DNA from 3 places in the Paenibacillus sabinae T27 genome. Region 1 is predicted to be linked to each of the others. Evidence: predicted binding sites of a transcription regulator. Region 1 holds the regulator's gene; each other region holds the start of a gene.
The links. Region 1 encodes Rex, which represses fermentation and respiration genes when NADH is low (regulators of the CRP and FNR family bind a similar motif). Its sites were predicted from a motif close to TTGTGAAATATTTCACAA; they were not measured.
Positions count from the first base shown of each region.

Region 2: the regulator Rex is predicted to act here: its motif matches at 4,388-4,405, upstream of PSAB_RS24105 (cytochrome ubiquinol oxidase subunit I).
Region 3: the regulator Rex is predicted to act here: its motif matches at 5,991-6,008, upstream of hydE ([FeFe] hydrogenase H-cluster radical SAM maturase HydE).

Region 1 covers NZ_CP004078.1:3,419,118-3,426,997, forward strand. The annotation lists gene PSAB_RS15710 (hypothetical protein) at 1-32, opposite strand, end outside; gene PSAB_RS15715 (alpha/beta fold hydrolase) at 242-1,021, shown strand; gene PSAB_RS15720 (cell wall elongation regulator TseB-like domain-containing protein) at 1,086-1,604, opposite strand; gene PSAB_RS15725 (amidohydrolase) at 1,601-2,899, opposite strand; gene PSAB_RS15730 (redox-sensing transcriptional repressor Rex) at 2,889-3,539, opposite strand; gene dinG (ATP-dependent DNA helicase DinG) at 3,915-6,773, opposite strand; gene PSAB_RS15740 (tetratricopeptide repeat protein) at 6,890-7,531, opposite strand; gene panD (aspartate 1-decarboxylase) at 7,650-7,880, opposite strand, start outside.
Region 2 covers NZ_CP004078.1:5,219,694-5,227,573, reverse strand. The annotation lists gene PSAB_RS24140 (YycH family regulatory protein) at 1-149, shown strand, start outside; gene yycI (two-component system regulatory protein YycI) at 173-907, shown strand; gene PSAB_RS24130 (MBL fold metallo-hydrolase) at 940-1,746, shown strand; gene PSAB_RS24125 (hypothetical protein) at 1,715-1,921, opposite strand; gene PSAB_RS24120 (S1C family serine protease) at 2,250-3,491, shown strand; gene PSAB_RS24115 (cold-shock protein) at 3,780-3,980, shown strand; gene PSAB_RS24110 (cold-shock protein) at 4,076-4,306, shown strand; gene PSAB_RS24105 (cytochrome ubiquinol oxidase subunit I) at 4,520-5,923, shown strand; gene cydB (cytochrome d ubiquinol oxidase subunit II) at 5,910-6,929, shown strand; gene cydD (thiol reductant ABC exporter subunit CydD) at 6,929-7,880, shown strand, end outside.
Region 3 covers NZ_CP004078.1:2,622,085-2,629,964, forward strand. The annotation lists gene moaA (GTP 3',8-cyclase MoaA) at 1-637, shown strand, start outside; gene PSAB_RS12080 (aspartate ammonia-lyase) at 646-2,067, shown strand; gene hydF ([FeFe] hydrogenase H-cluster maturation GTPase HydF) at 2,098-3,360, shown strand; gene hydG ([FeFe] hydrogenase H-cluster radical SAM maturase HydG) at 3,430-4,851, opposite strand; gene hydE ([FeFe] hydrogenase H-cluster radical SAM maturase HydE) at 4,842-5,927, opposite strand; gene fdhD (formate dehydrogenase accessory sulfurtransferase FdhD) at 6,057-6,872, opposite strand; gene smc (chromosome segregation protein SMC) at 7,092-7,880, shown strand, end outside.

The sequences.
Region 1 (7,880 bases):
GTCAACAAGGTTGGTATTAGACGTATTTTCAAGCAACGTCCTCCTTTCCAATAATGACAAACTTTATACCTTTCCATGCAGCGTGCCTGTGTTACTCCGAATCCGGCATATTTTTGTCATGCCCTAATACAACTAGTAGTATATCATAGGTGTATATACTAGAACGAATAATTTGTGACTAATATTTAAAATTTTACGTTCTATTTTTTCCCTATGACTATCGCAAAGGAGCTCTTCCCAAGTGGCAAAAACCTATGGCAAGCCTCTCTACCAAACGTTTTTAATTCATGGCGGACCAGGAGCGGCCGGAGAGATGGCTGTGATTGCCGCCCGTTTATCACAAAGATTCGGGGTCGTCGAATCCTTTCAGACCCGGCTGTCCATACACGAATTGATCCTGGAACTCAAAAAAGATATTGAGGATTTCGGCAGCGGACCCGTCAGCTTAGTAGGCTACTCCTGGGGAGCCTGGTTATCTTTTATTTTTGCAGCCTCCTTCCCGGATCTCGTTAGAAAGTTAATTCTGGTAGGCAGTGCTCCGTTCGAGCAGCAATACGCCAAAGATCTGCGGGCCACCCGGTTAGCCAGGTTAAACGAACAGGATAGACAAAGAATCCATGAACTGGAGGCCGTCCTGCAAAAGCCGAAATCCAATCAGAACGAACTCCTTCGCCAATATGGAAAACTAATAGAAAAAGCGGATGTCTTCAACCCTCTACCGAGTGATGATGACGATGTGGAAATCGATTTGAATATTTTTCAGCACATATGGAAGGAAGCCAGTGAACTAAGGTCGTCCGGCGAACTGCTCAAACTGGGGTATCAAATTGTCTGTCCTGTTACCGCGATTCACGGTATCCATGATCCTCATCCCTACGCAGGCGTAATTCAACCTCTGTCCGCAGTTCTAAAAGACTTCCGTTACCACTTGCTGGAGCATTGCGGACATACGCCTTGGAAAGAGCGAATAGCTAAAGATCATTTTTATGATTTACTGTTTGCCGAATTGTCCGAAAAATAAGATCCATGAAAAAAAGAACCAGCCATCCCCCCAAGGGTTTGGCTGGTTCTTCGTTTGCGTCCCGTTAACGGTTCGGAAGGCTGTATCCGTCGCCGATCTGCTCACCGTCCGAAAAGCGGTAGAACCGGTAATAATACCGGTCCCCTTCTTTATAAAAGAGCTGCCAGGCGTATTCGCCGTTGTACGCACCGGGAAGCAGCCGCTTGATCTGGATGCCGGGAAGCGAGGAAGCGATGATCTTCCGCATTCTTTTCTCGGAAGTGCCTTGAGACAGCTCCTCCGCATGTACGGCGCTATCTCCTTGGACCGGCTTTCCGTCTGTAGTGAATCGCACCCACACCATCATGTCGGTCCCGGCTTTGTTCTTGCCGGTTAGAACCCAATAGATCGCATTCTCGTCCCAGATCGATTTCTGCGTCCGATCGATTTCGGTAAGGGCCGCTCTGCTTGTGGCGATGGCTTCGGCCTCTTTCCGCTCACTCCACGTATCCTTTAAGACATAGGCAAAAAATTGATAGAATCCAAACAGAAGGAGCAGGGCCAGGAATGCCCCGTATAACCCCCATTTTCTTCGTTTTCTCATCGCTTCAGCAGGTCCTCGAACGCTTCCTGCGCCTTTCGGCGGATCTCCTCTTCGTCAAGGGTCAGGCACTTTCCGTGCTGCACAACCTGCTTGCCGTCGACCCATACATGCTCCACATCCTTGGCGCTGGCCGAGTATACGGAGTGTGATATAAGATCCGTATGCGGCAGCAGATGCGGCTGGTCGATATCGATCGCAATAAAATCGGCCTTCATCCCCGGAGCCAGACGGCCCACTTGATTCAGGAACACCGACTTCGCGCCATACTCCGTTCCCATGAGCAGCGCTTCAGCGGCCGGAACCGCGGTCGGATCGCCGGAGACCCCTTTGTGGATCAGCGCGGCCAGGCGCATTTCTTCGAACATGTCCAGGTTGTTGTTGCTTGCCGGGCCGTCCGTTCCAAGCGATACGGTTACACCGGCCTTCAGCAGCTCGGGCACCCGCGCCACGCCGCTGGCCAGCTTCAGATTGCTGCCCGGATTATGGGCAACTCCAACCTGATGACGGGCCAAAATCTCAATCTCCTCGTCCGTCAGATGCACGCCATGCGCCACGAGCGACGGGCGGGTGAATACGCCGAGCTTCTCCAGATGGGCGACCGGTCTCAGTCCGTAATCCGTTACGTTCTGCTCCACTTCCCGCCGTGTTTCGGACATATGCGTATGAATAGGCAGATCCAGATCATGGGCCGCCTGAACGAATTTCTCGATATAATCGGGAGGGCACGTATATGGCGAATGCGGCGACATCATGGCCGTAATTCTGCCGTTTGCTTTGCCATGCCATTCTTTTGCAAAAGCAACCGCTTCGGCAAGCTTCTGATCCTGCACTTCGGGCGGACACAGCCCGATAACGCCCCGCATCAGGACTGCGCGAATTCCGGAAGCTTCCGTCACCTCGGCCACACGGCCCATATGATCGTACATATCTAGGAAGGTCGTTGTTCCTCCCTTCAGCATTTCCAATACCGACAGGGCGGTTCCCCAGTACACGTCGTCACCGGTGAATTTTCCCTCCATCGGCCACATCTTCTCCTGAAGCCAGACCTGAAGCGCCAGATCATCTCCGTAGCCGCGCAAGAGGGACATCGCCGCATGTCCATGCGTGTTGACAAGCCCGGGCAGGAACAGTAGACGGCTGCCGTCAAAAGACGGAATGTCTTCCTCCAGCACAGGCGGTTCTTCCCCTATGTAAGTGATAAGATCGTTATCGATAACCATATAGCCATCGATCACAGGCTTATCTGAGCCGGGCACGGCAAATTTGCCGCCGCGGATGATCCATTTATTGCCCATCTGCTTCTTCTTCCTTTCCTTCATGAAGATAATACGCCAAGCTTTGCAGATCGGTAGTAAAGTCTGCCGCGTGCACCCGAACCTCTGACGGCGTCTTAAGAATGACCGGCGCGAAGTTTAGAATCGCTTCAATCCCGGATTCGATTAGTATATCCGCGACATTCTGCGCCTCCTGATCGGGTACGGTAATGATTCCGATACGGATGCCCTGATCCCGGACGGTTTGGGCAAGCTCTTCCATCGGCTGAACAGTCAGCGTATTGATTTTGGTGCCGACCTTCGGCGGATAGGAATCAAAGACGGCCGTTATTTTCATTGTATCTTTTAAATAGATGTTGTAATTGGATAACGCATGGCCCAGGTTACCGGCTCCGACCAAAGCAACGTTGATCGGCTGATCCAGCTTCAGGATATGACGGATTTTCTCGATCAGGTACGGAACGTCGTAGCCGATGCCTTTTCTTCCAAAGTCTCCGAAATAGGCCAAATCCTTACGAATTTGCGCCGGGTTGAGGTCGAGCCGCTGTCCCAGCTCTTGAGAAGAAACAGTAGCGATTTCTCGTCTGTGAAGCTCGTTCAAAAACCGCAGATACACAGGCAATCTGCGGACGACGGCCTCCGATATTTTGTCCGATTTCATGAGTTCTCCTCCTACATTGTAATAGGACCCTCCCAAACCCTCCCTAATAGGGAGGGCCCCAAGGGCTGCCGCCCTCTGGACACCCGCTAAAGGCAATTAGCGTTTGGCGGAAGTTAGGCGGGACCTTGATCAAACGGTGAAGGATCGCTTTTCGTCCCTAACGGGACACGCTTGACGATTGGCGGGATCTACTTACAAAAGACCCCAAAGGATAAAAGTCGTTAGACCGGCCTATGTTGTACAATGGCCGATCCGTTTCAAAAGCGGTAAAGCTAAACCGAGTGATTGACCTATGTTGCACAATGGCCAATCCGTTTCAAAAGCGGTACTGATTAAACCCGATGATTGACCTATGTTGCACACGGCCACCCGAATTTAGGATGCTCCGTCATGCTGGAGCCATTCGGCGATTCGCGGAACCATCTGCTCTGTCGTCATATGCTCCATTTTCGGTCCGGGCAGCGAGTACAGGAAGTATTTTCCGTAATAAGATTCGATTACTCTGGTATCATATACGATAACTATTCCGCGATCCTGCGCGGTCCGGACGAGGCGGCCGAATCCTTGTTTGAAACGGATGACGGCCTGCGGGACCGACAGCTTCATGAACGGATTCTTCTTCTGCGCCTGCAGCAGCTCGGCTTTGGCCTCTGCAAGAGGGTGATTCGGCGGCTGAAACGGCAGCCTTACGATTGCAAGGCAGGTTAACGCGTCGCCGGGAATGTCCACCCCTTCCCAGAAGCTGCTCGTTCCAAGCAGAACAGAAGCGGAATTATCCTGGAAGCGGCGAAGCAGCTTGCTCCGGCTCCCTCCTTCGACCCCCTGGCCCAGCACGGTGATTTCCTCGGAAGCCAATGCTTCCTTGAGCGGGTCGAACACTTGGCGCAGCATCTTGTAGGATGTGAATAGCACCAGCATGCGTCCCTTCGTCGTAACCGCAGCCTCGGCCAAGGATTGAACGAGCATATCGACGAACCGAGCATCGCCAACGGTCCCTTTCACGCTGGGAAAATCCCGCGGTATAACCAGCAGCGCCTGATCCCGATACCGGAACGGAGATGGGAGCTGGATTGTGGACAGCCGTCCCTCCTCCTGAGCCTCGTTCAAACCGAGATTGTCGATCATATACTGGAACGATTTATCGACCGACAGTGTTGCGGAGGTCAGGACAATGCTTTTTTTCTTATCGAAAAAAAGCTCCTTCAGCTGGGCGCTGACATCCACAGGTACTGCATAAAGCTGGAGCGATTTGCTGCGGTAATTTCCATTCGCCTCCAGCCAATATACAACATTTTCATTGTTCATACCCATAAAAAAATGCACCTGCTCGCGGATTTCAGCCAAATCCTTGAACAGTCCGCCGATATCGGTTACGAGGCTGTCTGCCGAAGACTGACCGTCCTGATCGCGCATCTCGGACAGCATTTTCTCGCCTTTGCGGATCGCATCGCTTAATGAGAGATTCAGCGTATTCTCAAGCGATGCAAGCTCCTCCCAGCCTTTCGGCTTCTTGGCGGGCAGAAGACGGTGCACAAGCTGTCCCGCTTCTCCCGCCGCTGTGTCGGCACGTTCGGGTATGAGAGTGAACAGCTTCTCACTGAGCAGATCCCACGACTCCTTGACGGTAAGAAGATCGGGGTACACCCGGTCGATAACGCCGCTCCACTCGGAGGCCTGCTCGCTCCCTGAGCTTTGAAGAATCTGGCGCAGCGCGGGCAGCTGGCCGTTCCGGCTGTCTTTGTACAGACGATTCAGCGTATGGGACACCGTGAAATGCTTCATATTCATGCCCAGATGCTTCCCTGCCACTTCCTCCAGCTGATGCGCCTCGTCGATCACCAGATATTCATAGGCAGGAAGCAGCTGATGACCCGCTTTGACGTCGGCAAACAGCTTGGAGTGATTAGTAATGACCACATCCGCGTTTCCCGCTTCATGCTTCGCGCGATGATAGTAGCATTTTCGGAACCAGGGACATGCACGCCCAAGACAGGAGTCGGTATCGCTCGCCACTGTTTCCCAGAAGTCGCCTCCCCGGCTGCTCATGTTCAGCTCTTCGTCGTCGCCCGATTCGGTCTGGGTGAGCCACACGATCATCTGCGCGGCGGTCAGCGTATCCTCCCTTGGCGAGACGAAATCTTTCTTATTAATTTTATGTTCAAATTTACGCAGACACAAATAGTGTCCTCTGCCTTTAAACACCGCCGCCTTGAACGGAAAAGGTACGGTCTCGGTTAATAATGGAATATCCCGTTCGCGAAGCTGATCCTGAAGATTAATCGTATGAGTGCTGACCATTACTTTTTGACCGGTGCGGACGCTCTGGTAAATCGCCGGCAGCAAATAACCAAGCGACTTGCCGGTTCCCGTGCCCGCCTCGATCAGCAAATGCTTCTCTTGTTCCAACGCCTGAATCACTTCGGCGAACATGATCTCCTGTGCCTGCCGGCTTTCGTATTGGGGCAGGATGCTCCGCAGCCGCTTGAGAACCTCTTCCATATAGTCTTCAAAAGACAGCTGCTCCGCCGGATTGTCGCCGTCCTCTCGTGGTGGGGGAAGATCCGTCCAATCGCCTGCGGCGAGTGCTAGCTGACGGTAGAATTGAAGCTCGCTCTCCGGCTGAAACGATTCCATTTCACGTTCGCCCAGCAGACCGTCAAAGAACCAGCTCATATCGCTGTCTTCTCCCGCAAACAGCTCCGTCAGTCGCTGCGCTGTAAGCAAAGGCAGGCTGTACAGCTCATCCAGACATTTCAGCAGCACATGCGCGGTAGCAAGCGCGTCGCTATCCGCCTGATGCGGACGCTCGTGGACAATGCCGAAATGGGAGCTGACGGCTCCAAGCTGGTAAGAAGTGAGCGACGGAAAACAGATTTTCAGAAAATCGATCGTATCGAGAATTCGGCCCTGAAACGGCAAATATCCGCAGCGGTCCAGTGCATTCTGCAGAAAATGAAAATCGAAAGCGACATTATGTCCGACGAGCACAACATCATTCAGCAGGGGCACCAGTTCCATCATCATTTCTTCAAGCTCGGGCGCGTCCTGCACGTCGTTGTCGGTAATGCCGGTCAGACCGGTAATAAAAGGGGGTATCGGTCCTCCGGGCTTGACGTAGGAACCGTATACACGCGAAATGGACCGGTCTTCTTCTATAATGGCAAGTCCGACCTGAATAATTTCACCTACGGACTGGGTTCCTGTTGTTTCAAAATCAAGCACGGCAAATTTCATGATGTTTAAACCCTTTCATTTTGATACTACCTATCAGCATAACAGAAGTTGCGAAAAAAGGCGATGCACCCTGCCGCAAGCAGCAGTTGCATCGCTCCAAAAAATAACCGCAAGATTTAAAGCAGAGAAGCCAGCTCACTTCCGATCTGCAGCTCACCTCTGCCACGCCGGCAAATCTCCAGATTGAGGCCCGGTTCCTGAAACGACGGATCATATTTCAGCGCTAGATTGAACAGCTCCTTGGCTTCCCCAAACCGCCGGCCAGCGGCGGCAATGCAGCCCATGGCGTTATAGAGATGCGCTTTAAGCTTACGGCTCTGAACGAGGGGCAGCATGTGTTCCAAATGTTCCCAAGCCTCGCCTGCTTTGCCCAGATGGAGATGGGACATCGCAAGATACAGCCGGGCCGCAAGGTTGTCGGGATAATGAAGGATAACGGTACTGAACTGTTCGATGCATTTCGGATACATCAGCAGCTTGTAATATCCCTGGCCGCGCGCAAAATTCTCCATCTCAATCCCAGGTGCTTCACTTCCGGCTGGCTCTGTCTCCGTCTCCTCGGAAAGATCCGTATGTTGACGGAACATACTGAGCGCCTCCGCAAAAGCAAGCCATTCGTCCAGCGCTTCATCGCTGAGCTTGCGGAGCATCCGGTATTTGCTTAGCAGCTCTTGCCGCCGGATGCCCTGGGCTCCTGGCCATTGTTTGGCGATATCGGAAAGCATCACGTTCATTTCGGCAAACATCTGTTGAAACACGGGAGCCATCCCTCCTTTAGGAACAATGAGATCAGTGCAGCTTGCCTGAATTCATTGTTCGCCTGAGGACGCTCTTTCATGCGTGGCAGTGATTGCATGCCCTCCCGTTATGCCGGGATCAGGCAATCGTCGCGTGAAGCTCCTTATTATCAAGCTTGACCGGACGATTGTTCTCATCCACAAAAACGACCGTCGGCTTGTGATGCCCAAGCTCTTCATGGGAAAGCATCGCATAGGAAATAATAATGACCGTATCGCCGGGCTGCACAAGTCTTGCCGCTGCACCGTTCAGACAAATGACGCCGCTGCCGCGCGGGCCCGGTATAACATAAGTCTCCAGACGCGAACC
Region 2 (7,880 bases), 1.8 Mb from region 1:
TGCGAAAACGGCTGGCCGAGGTTGGCAAATCTTCGCCGCTCCGTGATTTGTACCCGGTCTATATGCCGGTGGTCAAAGGAGACAAGCTGGAGCTGGTTCCCGTCTGGAAGGTTGTGTACCGGGACGGCAGCACGCTTACGCTGAAATAATCAAGGAGAAGAGGAGGAGAGAGATGGACTGGGGAAGAGCGAAAAATGTGCTGATCTATTCATTTCTGCTGCTGAATTTGCTGCTGTGCTACCAGCTCTGGGTTGACCTGCGGGAGCAGGTCAGCGCCAATCTTGACTTCACCTCTCTCTCCGATTCGACCCAGCAGATCATGGAGCAGAAGGATATTCGCATTCTGTGCCCCATTCCGGCGGCTACGCCTGAGCTCCCCGACTTGACCTACCGTTATTCGGCCGTGGAAGGCGGCGGAGCCGTCAAGCTGGACAGGCCTGTCGACAGCAAGCTGATCTTCTCTTTCACCGAGCTGAGCGGAGAGCTGAAGTCTCAAATTCCGGACATCGGCAGCTACCGGTTCGATCCTTTGGAAAGCGAGGTCGGCAGGTTCGTGCTGCATCCGCTGGTCGACGGCAAATGGCCGCTGTTCAGCGTCAGACTGGAGCTTATCTACGACAATCAGAAAATCGTCGCCTACCGCCGGCCGCAAATCGATCTGGGGGAAGGCGGAAAGGGCGAAGCGCAGAAGGTGCTCCCGGCTTCTAAGGCGCTGGGGAGCCTGATCGAGAAGTTTTTCCCGCAGGGCGCGGCGGTGAAGGAAATTGAACTCGGCTATTACGGGGAATTGTTCAATTCCGAGAGCCAGGTGGCGGCTCCGATGTGGCGGTTCATGCTTGAGGACGGCAAATCGTATTACGTCAACGGCATCAGCGCCGATATTATCAGTCCCAAGACATCAGAGTGAGAAATCGGATTATGACAAAAGGAGCAGGAGCTATGGGGATTTCATTTACGGTGCTGTCCAGCGGTTCGACCGGCAACGCCACCATTGTACGGGGAGGCGGGACGACGCTGATGATCGATGCCGGCCTGAGTGCGCGGCGGGTCGAGGAGCTGCTGACCATGCGCGAGTTAAGAGGAGAGGAGATTGCCGGGATTCTCGTCACGCATGAGCATTCCGATCATATCAAGGGCCTCGGCGCGGTTGCGCGCAAATATGGCCTGCCGATCTACGCCAACAGCGGCACATGGAGCGCAATGGAGAAATCGATCGGGAACATCGAAGAGCATAACCGCATCATTCTGGAGACGGGACAATTCAAGGATTTTGGAGACCTGCGGGTCGAATCATTTGCCATTTCCCACGACGCTGCCGAGCCGGTCGGCTATAACTTCTATGAAGGCAAGGACAAGCTCAGTGTGGCGACGGACCTCGGCTATGTCAGCGATAAGGTCAAGGCAGCGATTTCGGATGCCGATGTACTGGTGCTTGAGGCCAATCATGATATCGAGATGCTGCGGATGGGACGTTATCCGTGGAATACGAAACGGCGGATCCTCGGCGACATGGGCCATTTGTCCAATGATGCGGCGGGCGCGGCTCTGAGCGAGATTCTGACGGGACGCACCAAGCGGACCTACCTGGCCCATTTAAGCCGGGATCATAACATGATCGACCTTGCGCGAATGTCGGTTCGGGGGGCGATGGAAGACAGAGGGTGCTTTTACAAAGACAGCGAGTTCCGGCTCTGCGACACGTATTACGATCAGCCTACGCCATGGGATACGGTGAGCGAATCATAAGATGGTCAAGCTCGGACATTTTGCGCTCCAGCTCCTTGCGTGTAATCAGCCCTTTTTCAATTAAAAGTTCCACGGCCGCGCTGAGAGCAAGCGTCATATGATAGTGTTCGTCTTTTAAATCGCCCAGCTTGCCGATGAACTGCACCAACTCCATATTGGAAGAAAATGAATCCATAGCCATGCCTCCTGCACTGTTTTTTGTTTTTATTTTGGTAAACACGCGCTGCCGCTAGGCGCTGTGCTACAATAGAGGAGTACAGCAGTCCGATTGCGCGCGGCTAACCGTCAGTATTACTAGCATTATAGTCGGACAGGCTGCGAAGTATTCCGCCGTTAGGAGATTTAGTCTGTCTTGAGCGCGGAAAAAGGCCTTTTTTACCGTGAATGAGCGCATAGCCGAAACCTTTCTGGGCATGACGCAGTCTATAACATGAGGAATTGGGCTGCAGGGCAGGGTGCCCCACGCTTTAAGGCGCGAGTTAATGAGGGGAGAGGATGACAAGTTGGGACTGTTTGACGATGATTTCTATTCCACGAAAGTTTCCAGACGGAGAGAACAAAAGGTCTCAAAGCAGCGGTCTGTTCCACGCGGCTGGTCGGCCCGAAGCAGACGGCTGAGACTGTCCACACTGCAAATTTCCGCGCTTTGCTCCTTGTTCAGCGCTGTCGTTGCGGTCCTGCTGTTCAGTCTGGTTACGGGCCAATTATCCCATGAACAAGGAGCCCAGCCCGCCTTCATTCAAAATGTCACGCCTAGCAGCGGAGATCCTTACGACCGGATTATCAAGGCGGCTGCTGCCGTCCGTCCGGCGGTGGTCAGCATCATTAATCATAAAGAAGAGAGTGCGAAGAATACGCTGGACGAATCGGCGCTTGGTTCGGGCGTTATTTATAAGAAAAACGACGATAAGGCGTTTATCATCACCAACAACCATGTCATCTCCGGAGCGGGCAAGCTTGAGATTGTTACCGTAGACGGCGAAACCCGCAAGGCAGAGCTTGTGGGGGCGGACAAGGTCAGCGATCTAGCCGTCCTTTCCATCGATGCGGCGGGGATCAACACCATCGCGAAGCTGGGAGATTCCTCGAAGCTTCAGCTTGGGGAAACGGTGATTGCGATCGGCAACCCGCTCGGTCTTGGCGATACGCTTACCTCGGGCATTGTGAGCTATACCAACCGCACGATTCCGGTATCGCTTAACCAGGACGGCGTCTATGATTGGGAGCAGGAAGTGATCCAGACCGATGCCGCCATCAATGAAGGCAACAGCGGCGGAGCGCTCGTCGACTTGAACGGCCGGGTAATCGGCATCAATACGATGAAGATTTCCGATACCGGCGTAGAAGGCCTCGGTTTCGCCATTCCGGCCAACCATGTCATCAAGATCGCGGAGGAACTGGTCCTGAAAGGGAAAATCGCCCGCTCTTACCTGGGGGTATACTCGATGGATCTGAACAACCCGTACGTTCCGCTTGCCGAAGATCAGCGCAAGGCGCTCAAGCTGCCGAGCAGCGTCAAGGAAGGCGTCGTCGTTCTCGATGTCGTCGGGCCGGCCAAGGAAGCGGGACTCAAGCTGAATGATGTTATTACGAAATTTAACGGCCAGACTATCGATTCCACGTTGAGCCTGCGTAAATATTTGTACAATGAGACCCGGGTGGGCGACCCGCTCGCAATCACCTTCTACCGGGGCGGGGTTGAGAAGGAAGTTACGATTACGCTTGAAGAGAAACCGGGAGAATAATTTCAGAGTTGGCAGGATATAATACTAAAGAACCGAGATAAGGCTGGCTGTGCCGGATTGGGGAGCCAGTCTTTTTCGGAAAAAAATGGGTTTTATACCGGTTGTTAGCTTGCCTTTGATGTCTTGTTGTGGTACTATGATAAAAGTCATAATTTGATTTGAACCCTGGAATTTCCACATTGAAAAGGGTTGTCAGGTTGGAAGAGCAGCCTTTTTCAATGTGTGAATTTTTTCTTTGCTCAAAGATAAAAGGAAACATGTTAATTTCAATTTTTGGAGGCATACAACATGCAAACAGGTACAGTTAAATGGTTCAACGCAGAGAAAGGCTTTGGCTTCATCGAAGTTGAAGGCGGAAACGACGTATTCGTACACTTCAGCGCAATCGTCGGCGAAGGCTTCAAATCGCTGGACGAAGGCCAACGCGTTGAATTCAACGTTGTTCAAGGCAACCGCGGACCGCAAGCTGAGAACGTTGTAAAACTGTAAATCAACCCAAGTACCGTCCCCGCTTGACAATAGTTGGGACGGTCTTTTTTTAAACTATAAACCAACCTTGCACCTAAAGAATGGAGGGAACGGCAATGAACTACCGGAAGAAACCGCTGGAAGAAGTACCGGAAGAGAATACGGCCGTGTGGTCCTGCACGAATGATGACTGCAATGGGTGGATGAGAGATAATTTTACGTTTGAGGATGCGCCTGCCTGCCCGTTGTGCCATGCGCCGATGGAGCAGGGAATGCGAATGCTTCCGCAATTGATTAATTCAAGCAGCGATCCGAAATCGCTGAAAAAGAACATTTCCATTTCTTGATATTGAAAGCAAGAAAGAGATTTTCAAACGATAAGCTTTAAGACGGATAACCGTCTTATTTTTTTGCTTTTGTCGAAAAATTTGTGATCAATGTCACAAATTTATTGATTTTTGTGTAGGAAAAATGGAATTAGATGTGACATAAATCACACTTCACATCTTAAAATTTTGACAAAATAAAAAGCAACCAAACGGGGGGAAGGAAGGGAAAACATGGATACACTTATGCTGTCGCGCATGCAGTTTGCGTCGACAACGATTTTTCACTTTTTCTTTGTGCCGGTGACGATCGGATTGTCGTTCATCATCGCGATTATGGAGACGATGTACGTACGCAGCGGCAACGAAGAGTACAAGCGAATGGCTAAATTTTGGGGCAAGCTCTTCCTGGTTAACTTTGCGATCGGGGTTGTGACCGGAATTTTGCAGGAATTCCAGTTCGGCATGAACTGGTCGGATTACTCGCGCTTTGTCGGGGACGTATTCGGAGCTCCGCTTGCGATTGAAGCCTTACTCGCGTTTTTCCTTGAATCAACGTTTATTGGAATCTGGATTTTCGGCTGGGAGAAGGTTTCGAAGAAGATCCATCTGCTGTCTATCTGGTTTGTTGCGATTGGCACCACGCTGTCGGCTTTCTGGATTCTGGCGGCGAACTCCTTCATGCAGCATCCTGTAGGGTACACCATCAACAACGGCCGCGCGGAGATGAATGATTTTCTGTCGCTGATCACCAACGGTCAAGTGCTGGTTGAATTTCCGCATACCGTACTGGGCGCCTTTGCCACCGGAGCCTTTCTGATTATCGGTGTCAGCGCGATTAAGCTGCTCAGAAAGCAGAACGTTTCGTTCTTTCAAAAATCTTTTAAAATCGCCGCGATCGTCGGCATTATCAGTTCGATTGGCGTTGCCTTTGCCGGCCACTGGCAGGCGCAATATCTAGTCAAAACCCAGCCGATGAAGATGGCCGCTTCGGAAGGCCTGTGGGGCAAGAGCGGTGACCCGGCCCCTTGGACGGTAGTCGCCAATATCGACCCTGAGAAGATGGTAAGCACGCATGAGCTGAAGATTCCGTACGCGCTTAGCTTCCTCTCCTACAGTACATTCTCCGGTGAAGTCAAAGGGATGAAAGAACTGCAGGCTGAGTATGAGCAAAAATACGGTCCGGGCAATTACATACCGCCAGTACGTACGACCTTCTGGAGCTTCCGGATTATGATTGCCGCCGGTATGGCGATGATTTTTATAACACTATGGGCTGTATATCTGATGTGGCGCAAGAAGCTGGATCAGCCTAACACCGGGTTCCTGCGCATCTGCTTATCCGGACTGCTGCTGCCTCCGATCGCCAATACGGCGGGCTGGGTCATGACGGAATTCGGTCGTCAGCCTTGGACCGTTTTCGGACTGATGACCACCGAGCGGAGCGTCTCGCCCAATATTACGGCAGGACAAGTCTTGTTCTCGCTCATTACCTTTAACGCTATCTATGGGGTTCTGTTGATTGTGCTGATCTATCTGTTCGTCAAAGTAATCAAAAAAGGCCCGTACGCCATCGACGAAGATTCGCATTCGACCGACCCTTATAACAAAAAGGAGGGACACCATGCTCTCACTTAATGAACTTTGGTTTGTGCTGATTGCGGTTCTCTTCGTCGGATTCTTCTTTCTGGAAGGCTTCGACTTCGGTGTGGGAATGCAGTCTCAGCTGCTCCCGAAGGACGAACGGCAGCGCCGGGTGATGATTAACTCCATCGGTCCTTTCTGGGACGCGAATGAGGTATGGCTCATTACCGGGGCGGGGGCGATGTTCGCCGCTTTCCCTGAATGGTACGCAACGCTGTTCAGCGGGTTTTATGTGCCGTTTGTCTTCGCTCTGTTCGGTCTGATTCTCCGCGGGGTGGCCTTTGAATACAGAGGCAAAGCGCAATCCGGGGGCTGGCGGACCACCTGGGATCTGTCGATCCTGATCGGCAGCTTCCTGCCGCCTTTCCTGCTGGCCATTGTGTTTGCAAGCTTCATCAAAGGTCTGCCGATTGACGGCGACATGCAGATGCACGCGGCCTTTTTCGGGGACATTGTGAATGTCTATACCGTGCTGGCGGGAGTTGCGGTCGTCCTGTTGTGCAACATCCACGGCCTGCTGTTCACGGCGCTTCGCACCTTCGGCGAGCTTCAGGAACGGGCGCGCAAACGGTCGCGAGCTCTGCTGCTGCCGACGGGTGTAGTGCTGCTGGCTTTTGTCATCATGACTTACTTCCAGACGGATATTTTCAAAGTGCGCGGGGCGCTGCTGTGGGCTATTGCGGTGCTGGGGCTGGTCGCTTTCCTGCTCGCGGGTTATTTCAGCAAGAACAAGCGCGACGGCTGGGCATTCGGCATGACGGGCGCGGTGCTGGGCCTTTCGGTTATCGCCGTATTCGTGGGCCTGTTCCCGCGGGTAATGGTCAGCTCGCTCGGCGAAGCTTACAACCTGACGATTACGAACTCCGCATCCGGTCATTATTCGCTTAAAGTAATGACGATCGTGGCGCTGACCATGCTGCCGTTCGTGCTGGGCTATCAGATCTGGAGCTATTTTATCTTCCATAAACGGCTTAGCGATAAGGAGACTCTCGAATATTAATGGATAGAAATTTGCTCGGGTATAAAGGAGTTAGGCCGGTCTTTCTGGCGGTGGGATTCCTTACCCTGGTGCAAAGCTTGTCCATCTTGTTGATGGCCAAATCGCTGGCCGAAGTCGTCTCCGCGCTGTTCGCGGGGAATCCGCTGAAGGAACAATGGGGCACTGCGCTGTTGTTCCTTCTTGCGTTTCTGGCGAGGCATGCCTGCGGCCTGCTGATGAGCAGCGCCTCGTACCGGTTCGCGGAGAAGACGGGCAGCGCCATGCGGCGCAAGATGATGGACAGGCTGTTTCGGCTGGGGCCGAGAATGGCCGGGGATCAAGGGACAGGAACCCTGGTAACGCTTGTGCTGGAGGGGGTCACCAAGTTCCGCACCTATCTGGAGCTGATTATTCCGCGGATGGTCGGCATGGCGGTAACGCCTGCGCTGCTCCTTGTCTTTGTGTACACGCAGGACCGCATAAGCGGGATTATTCTAACCGTGACGATGCCGATTCTTATCGTGTTCATGATTCTGATCGGCATGACGGCGCGGGGGCAGATGGACCGGCAGCTGGAATCGTACCGGACGCTGTCCAATCATTTTGTCGATTCGCTGCGGGGGCTGGAAACGCTGAAGTTTCTCGGACGTAGCAAGGATCACAGCGAGGCGATTGCCGAGGTTAGCGACCGCTACCGGTCGGCAACGATGCGTACTCTCCGGGTCGCATTCCTGTCCTCGTTTGCGCTCGATTTCTTCACGATGTTGTCCGTCGCTTCCGTGGCCGTCAGTCTCGGTGTGCGACTGGTGAATGGAGAAATGACGCTGGTGACAGGGCTGATGATCCTCATTCTCGCGCCGGAATATTTCCTGCCAGTGCGGCTCGTCGGCGCCGACTTCCATGCTACGCTCGACGGCAAGGAGGCCGGCGAAGCGATGAAGAGCATCATCGACCGGGAGACGGTTAAGGCTG
Region 3 (7,880 bases), 800 kb from region 1:
TACGAACGGCGGTGATTTGTCCCGGGTAATCAGTGGGATAGAAGCCTGCTTTAAAGCCGGATTCGAAATGCTCAAGCTTAATGTTGTACTCATGCGTGGAGTCAATGATGACGAGATCGAGTCTTTTTTACGGTTGACTCTGGATTATCCGCTCCAAGTCCGCTTTATCGAATATATGCCTATCGGCAAGCAGGCCGAAGCGTGGAAAGCGGGATATATGGCGTTGGATGGCATAATGGCGCAGTGCGCGGATAAAGGCTGGAACGCAAGGCGTGTTGAGCCTGCCGATCGAATGTCAGGCTCGTCTTTTTGCGGTACGAAGGATGATTCAGGGCCGGCCAAGTATTACCGGATTTCCGGAGCTGCCGGAGAATTCGGTCTGATTAATCCGGTCAGCGATCATTTCTGTATGGCCTGCAACCGGCTGCGCATTACGGCGAACGGCTCCGTCAAGCCCTGCCTTTACTGGAACGACGAGTGGGATCTGAAACCGTTTATCGGCAATAACGAGTTGCTTAGACAAGCCATCCGGCGTTCGCTTGAAGCCAAGCCCCAGCGGCATGAGATGATTGTTCAGCCGGGCCAGAAGCCTGCACAACATACGATGATGCGTCAGATGTCACAGATCGGCGGGTGATCTTTAAGATGGTTGATGAATCCAGCTTCCGTATGGAGAAGGACTCGCTTGGCCATGCCTCCGTCCCCAAAGATGCTTATTACGGGATTCATACCGTACGCGCCCGGGACAATTTTGCAGTCAGCGGCCGCCCGGCCCATCGGCGGCTCATGCAGGCTATGGTGCTGGTCAAGAAGGCCGCGGCCAAAGTAAACGGAGAACAAGGGACTATTCCGGAATCCGTAGCTGAAGCGATTGAGCGGTCCTGCGATGATATTTTGAAGGGTATGCTGGACGATCATTTTATCGTGGATGCCTATCAGGGAGGCGCGGGAACGAGCACTAACATGAATGTAAATGAGATGATTGCCAACCGAGCCATCGAGCGGCTAGGAGGAACAAAGGGGGATTACCGGCTGGTCCATCCCATTGACCATGTCAATCTCTATCAGTCCACGAACGACGTATATCCAACTGCGCTGCGCATCGCTGTCATTCCGCTGCTTCGTCTCTTGAGTGACGAGTTGTCTTCTCTTCAGGAATCGCTGCAGGAGAAGGAGCGGCAATTTGCTGATGTGCTAAGACTTGGACGGACGCAGCTGATGGATGCGCTGCCGATCTTGGCCGGGCAGAGCTTCGGCGCCTACGCCAAGGCGGTAGCCCGCGACCGGTGGCGGCTGTATAAAGCGGAGGAGCGGCTGAGGGAGATCAACCTTGGCGGCACAGCTGTCGGAACGGGAATGAACGCCCCGCTAAAATATGCTTACGCTGTTACGGAGGAGCTGCGGGAAATGACCGGCCTCGGCTTATGTCGAAGCGATTTCCCCATGGATGCGACACAGAATATGGATGTGTTCGTTGAGACTTCGGGTCTGCTAAAAGCGGCTGCGGTGAATCTGCTGAAAATATCGGGCGATTTCCGGCTGCTGGGTTCAGGACCTCAGGGCGGCATTGGCGAATATATGCTGCCTGCGGTGCAGGTAGGTTCCTCCATTATGCCCGGCAAGGTCAACCCGGTTATCGCCGAGATGGCCGGGTCCACCTCGATGCGGGTGATAGCTAACGATACGGCGGTGACGCTGGCGGCAGCAAGCGGACAGCTTGAGCTTAATGCGTTCACGCCCTTGATCGCCGAGGCGCTGCTGGAATCGTTGGAGCTGCTGAGCCGTGCCGTGCCGCTGTTTAAGGAGCGGTGCGTTGTAGGGCTGACGCTTGACACCGCCCGTTGCGGGGAGAATCTTGACCGCTCGGGAGTGATGGCTGCTGCTGCGGCAGCTTATCTTGGCTATGACACCGCGGCGGAGCTGGCCAGTGAAGCGACGGCCACGGGGCTGCCGCTTGAACAGGTTGTGCGGCAGCGCGGCCTCATGACGGAGGAACAAATCGAAGCGGCCCTTCATCCGCTGGAAGTGACCAAGCCGGGCATTCCCGGAAGCGGCAGAATGGTCTAATGAGGTATAGGGAAACGAAGGAGAAACTTTATGAGCTTGAACGGTACACCAAGAGGAGAACGATTGCATATTGCCGTGTTTGGTCGGAGAAATGCGGGGAAATCAAGTGTGATCAACGCACTTGGCGGACAGGAGACCTCGATTGTCTCCCCCGTCAGCGGTACGACGACCGATCCCGTCTATCAGCCGATGGAGCTGCTGCCGGTTGGCCCGGTGGTGCTTATTGATACAGCCGGTCTGGATGACGTAGGCGATTTGGGACAGCAGCGTATACACCAAACGATGCGGATTTTAAATAAAACCGATCTGGCGCTGCTCGTCGTGGATGCCGGCAATGGAGCCGGCGAATTCGAGCAGGAGCTGCTGCGGACGATTTCCGCCAGAGGGATTCCGGTGGTAGCGGTTTTAAACAAAATCGATCTGCTTCACGTACAAGGAGATGAAACTGGGGTCGGCGCGGCTGTGGTACATGCCGAAGCCGTGCTCGGCTGCAAGCCGGTTCCAATAAGTGCCGCCGCCGGCAATGGAATCGGTGAATTAAAGACTGCGATAACCGCCGCTTTGCCGAGGGAGGATGACAAGTTCAGGATTGTCGGCGATCTGTTAAATCCCGGCGATCTTGCGGTTCTTGTCGTCCCGATCGACAAGGCGGCGCCCAAAGGCCGTCTGATCCTGCCTCAGCAGCAGACGATACGCGACATTATGGAATGCGATGCGGTAGCTGTTGTGACCAAGGAGCAGGAGCTTGGGCATACGTTGGCTACACTTGGGCGTAAGCCGAAAGTGGTGATCACAGATTCGCAGGCGTTTCTGAAAGTGCAGGCCGACACACCGAAGGATGTGTGGCTCACCTCCTTCTCCATTTTGTTCGCGCGATATAAAGGCGATCTTCCCCGGCTTGTTCGCGGGGTGCGGGCGCTCAGCCGCTTGAATGACGGCGACCGGGTGCTTATTGCGGAGGCCTGCACGCATCATCGGCAGTCCGACGATATCGCCACCGTTAAAATTCCCCGCTGGCTCCGAGAGATTACAGGCAGGCGGCTGCAGATCGAGCATGCCGCCGGAAGTGATTTTCCAGAGGGGCTGGGCCAGTACTCCCTCATTATTCATTGCGGAGCCTGCATCCTGAACCGCAAAGCGATGCTGCATCGAATTGAGGAGGCCTCAGCGGCGGGTGTCCCGATTGTCAATTATGGCGTGTTTATTGCGTATGTCCACGGGGTATTCCCAAGGGCCATTGAAATGTTTCCGTCCGCGATGCTGGCATGGGAAGACGAGCTGCGTTTCGGTTAATAACAACACCCGGTTCCTTTTTCAAGGTTCCGGGTATTTTTGTAGATTTATGTTCAATTATAATTGTTATCAGAAGCGAAGGTCCCGCTCACCCGAACGGATACGAGCAAGCTGCTTTATCGTGGCTTTCTTAACAGATTCCTTGGGGATGCGCTCCAGATTCTCGCGAATGGTCTGCTCCCCGATGGCACGCATTTCCTCGTCGGCATAATCCAGCAGGTATTCCTGAAAGGTCATCAAGGAATTCGGCTGGCATACATTGTGGATATTCCCCGATTTGGCCAGCTGCATAAAGCGGTCTCCCGTCCGGCCTTCGCGGTAGCAGGCGGTGCAATAGCTGGGAACATAGCCGTCTTGACACAGACTTTTGATAATTTCCATGGGAGAACGGTGATCTCCGACAGTGAACTGCGGCTTGTCGTCCTTGTCTTTATTGACGCTATACGCGCCAACACCGGTGGCTGAGCCTGCGCTGATCTGCGATATACCCAGCTTAATGATCCGGTCGCGGAATTCCGGGTCTTCACGAGTGGACAGGATCATCCCCGTATAAGGTACGGCCACCCTCAGGACGGCGACAATCTTCGCAAAATCACTGTCACTCACAAGATAGGGGTAATTGTCCAGATTCACGTTCTCCGCTTCCCGAAGCCGGGGTACAGAGATTGTATGCGGTCCGCAGCCGAATGTCTGCTCCAGATGCTCAGCGTGCTGCAGCATGGCGATGGTCTCATATTTAAAATCGTAGAGTCCGTACAGGACGCCGATGCCGACATCATCGATCCCGGCTTTCATTGCCCGGTCCATGGCGGTCGTGTGCCAGTCATAATCGCTTTTTGGCCCTTGCGGATGGTATTTGCCGTAGCTGGGCCGGTGATACGTTTCCTGGAATAAAATATACGTTCCGATTCCGGCATCGGCCAGTTTGAGGTAATCATCCACGGTCGTGGCGGCAATATTGATGTTAACCCGCCGGATACTGCCATTGTCCAGCTTGGTCTCGTATATGGTCCGGATACATTCCAGAATGTAGTCGATGGAACAGTGGTTAGTGTCTTCCCCCGCTTCAAGGACAAGCCGTTTATGCCCAAGGGACTGAAGAGCCTTGACTTCCTGGGCAATTTCATCTTGAGTGAGACGGCTGCGCTCAAACTCGGAGTTGGAATGCTTGTATCCGCAGTAGACGCAGTTATTGACACAATAGTTGCTGACATAGAGGGGGGCGAACAGCACGATCCGGTTGCCGTAAATCCGTTCCTTAATTTCCCGGGATACCTGGTACAGCCGCTCCAGCGTTTCTTCATCATTCACATGCAGCAGCACCGCGGCTTCGCGTGAAGTCAGGCCTTTGCACATTCTTGCTTTGTCCAGGATTGCGGTTATGAGCTTGCTGTCGTTAACCGCTGTCTCCCCGTACTGCAGCGCTCCCTTGATTTCCTCGTCTTGAATAAAATCCGCCGGACGGCGCTCATTTACTCGGTTCACGAACATCCACTTCTTTCTGGGTTCATTTTCTTCTGAGGACGTGACAGCCAGTTCAGACTGTCTCCGCGGCCCATATCAACTCGAAATCCGGCAGTCTCGATCCGCTGCTCCAGGCAGAACCGGCACTGCGCCGATTCGTCTCCCGTGCATATTTTATTGTCGTATAACGTATATTTTGGACGCACGGCCAGAGGCGACAGATTGGGCATGACGACATTTGCGCCCGCCTGCAGTGCGAGCTCCCGTCCGTATGGATGGGCGGTTCCCATCGCAGTCGTAGCCGGAATCAGGGCGTCCGGCACGAACAGCCGCGCAAGAGCAATCATATCCAGTGTGGCTTCCAGCGTTCCGGCTGGCTCGTCCTTTAAAGGCGTCGCTTGATGCGGCAAAAAAGGGCCGATGCCAATCATGTCCGGATTAAGCTCCTTGAGGTACAGTAAATCCTCAGCCAAGTCTTGAGACGTCTGCCCGGGCAATCCGACCATAAACCCGGCACCGACTTGATAGCCGATGGTTTTCAAAGACCGCAAACGGTCCCGCCGATTCTCGAAGGTCATGGTCGGATGCAGCGCTTCATACAACCTTCGGGAAGCCGTCTCATGCCGGAGCAAAAAACGCTCAGCGCCCGCTTCAAATAACCGGGTATACGTCTCGTCGTCACGTTCGCCGATCGAGAGCGTCACCGCCGCATCCGGATAGCTCCGCTTGATACCGGCAATCAGCTGCGCCAGTTTGTCCGTTGTATACCAATCGTCCTCGCCGCTCTGCAGAACGAAGGTACGATAGCCCAAGTCGTATCCTTCCTGGCAGCAATCCATAATTTCTTCAAGCTGAAGCCGGTAGCGGGCGGCCGATTTATTGGCAGAGCGAATCCCACAGTACAGGCAGTTTTGTTTGCATATATTGGAGAATTCAATCAGCCCGCGCAAATACACCTTTGTTCCGTAACGATCCATCCGTTTCTGGTGTGCTAAAGTATGCAGCCGCCCTCGTGAATCCGGGCCGAGATTTTCGAGCAGCAGGATAATTTCTTCGGAATCCAAGGATTCTTGCGCATATAAACGATCCAATAATTGATCCAGTAAATAGTCCGTTGTACATCCCTCCTCAAGATGAACAGGTAAACCTTTCTTGCAAGCACAAACATGTAAATAATGTAACAAAAGTAAAAATGAAGAACTGTGAGCTTTTTGCTTGAAATCAGAGATTATTCAATTGCTGTTCAGAAGCGCACAATCGCTGATCCGCTCCGGTCGTGTATACACGTTGCATGAGTCCTGCCGGATGAAGCCGACGGTCGTAATCCCGAGCTGTTCAGCCAGTTCAAGGGCCAGCGCCGTCGGAGCGGATTTGGACAAAATGATCTCGCAGCCGATTTTGGCGACCTTCAGCAGAATTTCCGAAGAAATCCGACCGCTGAACACGATGATTTTGTCATTCAGGTTCATCGCATGTCTTAGGCAGTGGCCGTAAATTTTGTCGAGGGCATTATGCCGGCCGATATCGCTGCGGGCGAGCAGCACCCCGTCAGTATCGCAAATCGCGGCGGAGTGGACGCCCCCTGTCCGGTGAAACAGCTCAGACCCGGTCTGCACTTCTTCCATAAGGCGAAAGCAATCTTTAAACGATAAAGAGACATGAACGCCTTCCATAATCTTGGCCGTCCTTGCGTCGTTAACATACACGAAGCCATGACGCCCTCCGCCGCAGCAGGAATTGACATAACGCTTGGCATACAGCTGGCGGTGAAGCTCATTCCAGCGGTCAGTGGAGACGTGTACGTATCCTTCTTCTTCCTGTGTCCACATTTCTTTGATGTCCTGAATTCCCCGGATAATGCCTTCCGACGCCAAATAGCCAACCGCCATGTCCTCAATGTGCTCGGGTGTGCATACCAGAGTCACGAATTCTTCGCCGTTGATCTTGAGTGTGACCGGATGCTCCGTCACGATGAGATCCGGTTCCCTGGTGATTCGGCCCTTCCGGTAGCGAATAATGTGTCCTTGCTGTTCAGGTTCACGCTTCATCTCCATCACCCTTATTAATGAAAGATTTGAAATATAGAAAAATAACTTAAATAGTAAATAATAGAAATGATAACAGCTTTACTACATCACGAATTGCAATAACTGTCAATTTTATATTTCACAATCCAGCTAACTTCCAACATCCTGCTCTTCATGGCAACGTTCTCTTTGTGGGCATGGAACGCTATGGTATAATGGGGCGGAGGTGACTGGCAACGTATGTTTTTGAAACGGATTGAATTAGCTGGCTTTAAATCATTTGCCGACAAAACGGAGATGGAGTTCGTGCGGGGCATTACGGCTGTCGTCGGACCCAACGGAAGCGGCAAGAGCAACATTTCCGACGGCATCCGCTGGGTGCTCGGCGAACAAAGCGCCAAATCGCTCCGCGGCGGCAAGATGGAGGATATTATTTTTGCCGGAAGCGATGCCCGCAAGGCGGTCAATTATGGCGAAGTGTCGCTGACGCTGGACAATGAAGACCATGCCCTGCCGCTCGACTTCAGCGAAGTGACGGTGACACGGCGGGTCCATCGCAGCGGTGACAGCGAGTATATGATCAATAAGCAGGCGTGCCGCCTGAAGGATATTACGGAGCTGTTCATGGACACCGGCATCGGCCGCGAGGCGTACTCCATTATTGGACAGGGACGGATTGAGGAAATTCTCAGCACCCGGTCCGAGGATCGGCGGGGGATCTTCGAAGAGGCGTCGGGAATCGTTAAATATAAGTCGCGGAAAAAGGATGCGGGACGGAAGCTCGATGAGACGGAACAGAATCTGCTGCGCATCCACGACTTGATCAGCGAGCTCGAGGATCAGATTGGTCCGCTGAAGGAGCAGTCCGAGAAAGCGACCCGTTACAAGGAACTGAAAGAGCAGTTGAAGCAGTTGGAAATATCCGTCTACGTCCATCAGATCGAGGGGATTCATGAGGCGTGGAAGGACGGCAACGCCAAGCTGGAAATTTTGCGGGACGAGCAGCTTCAATTGTCGACGGTCGTCACG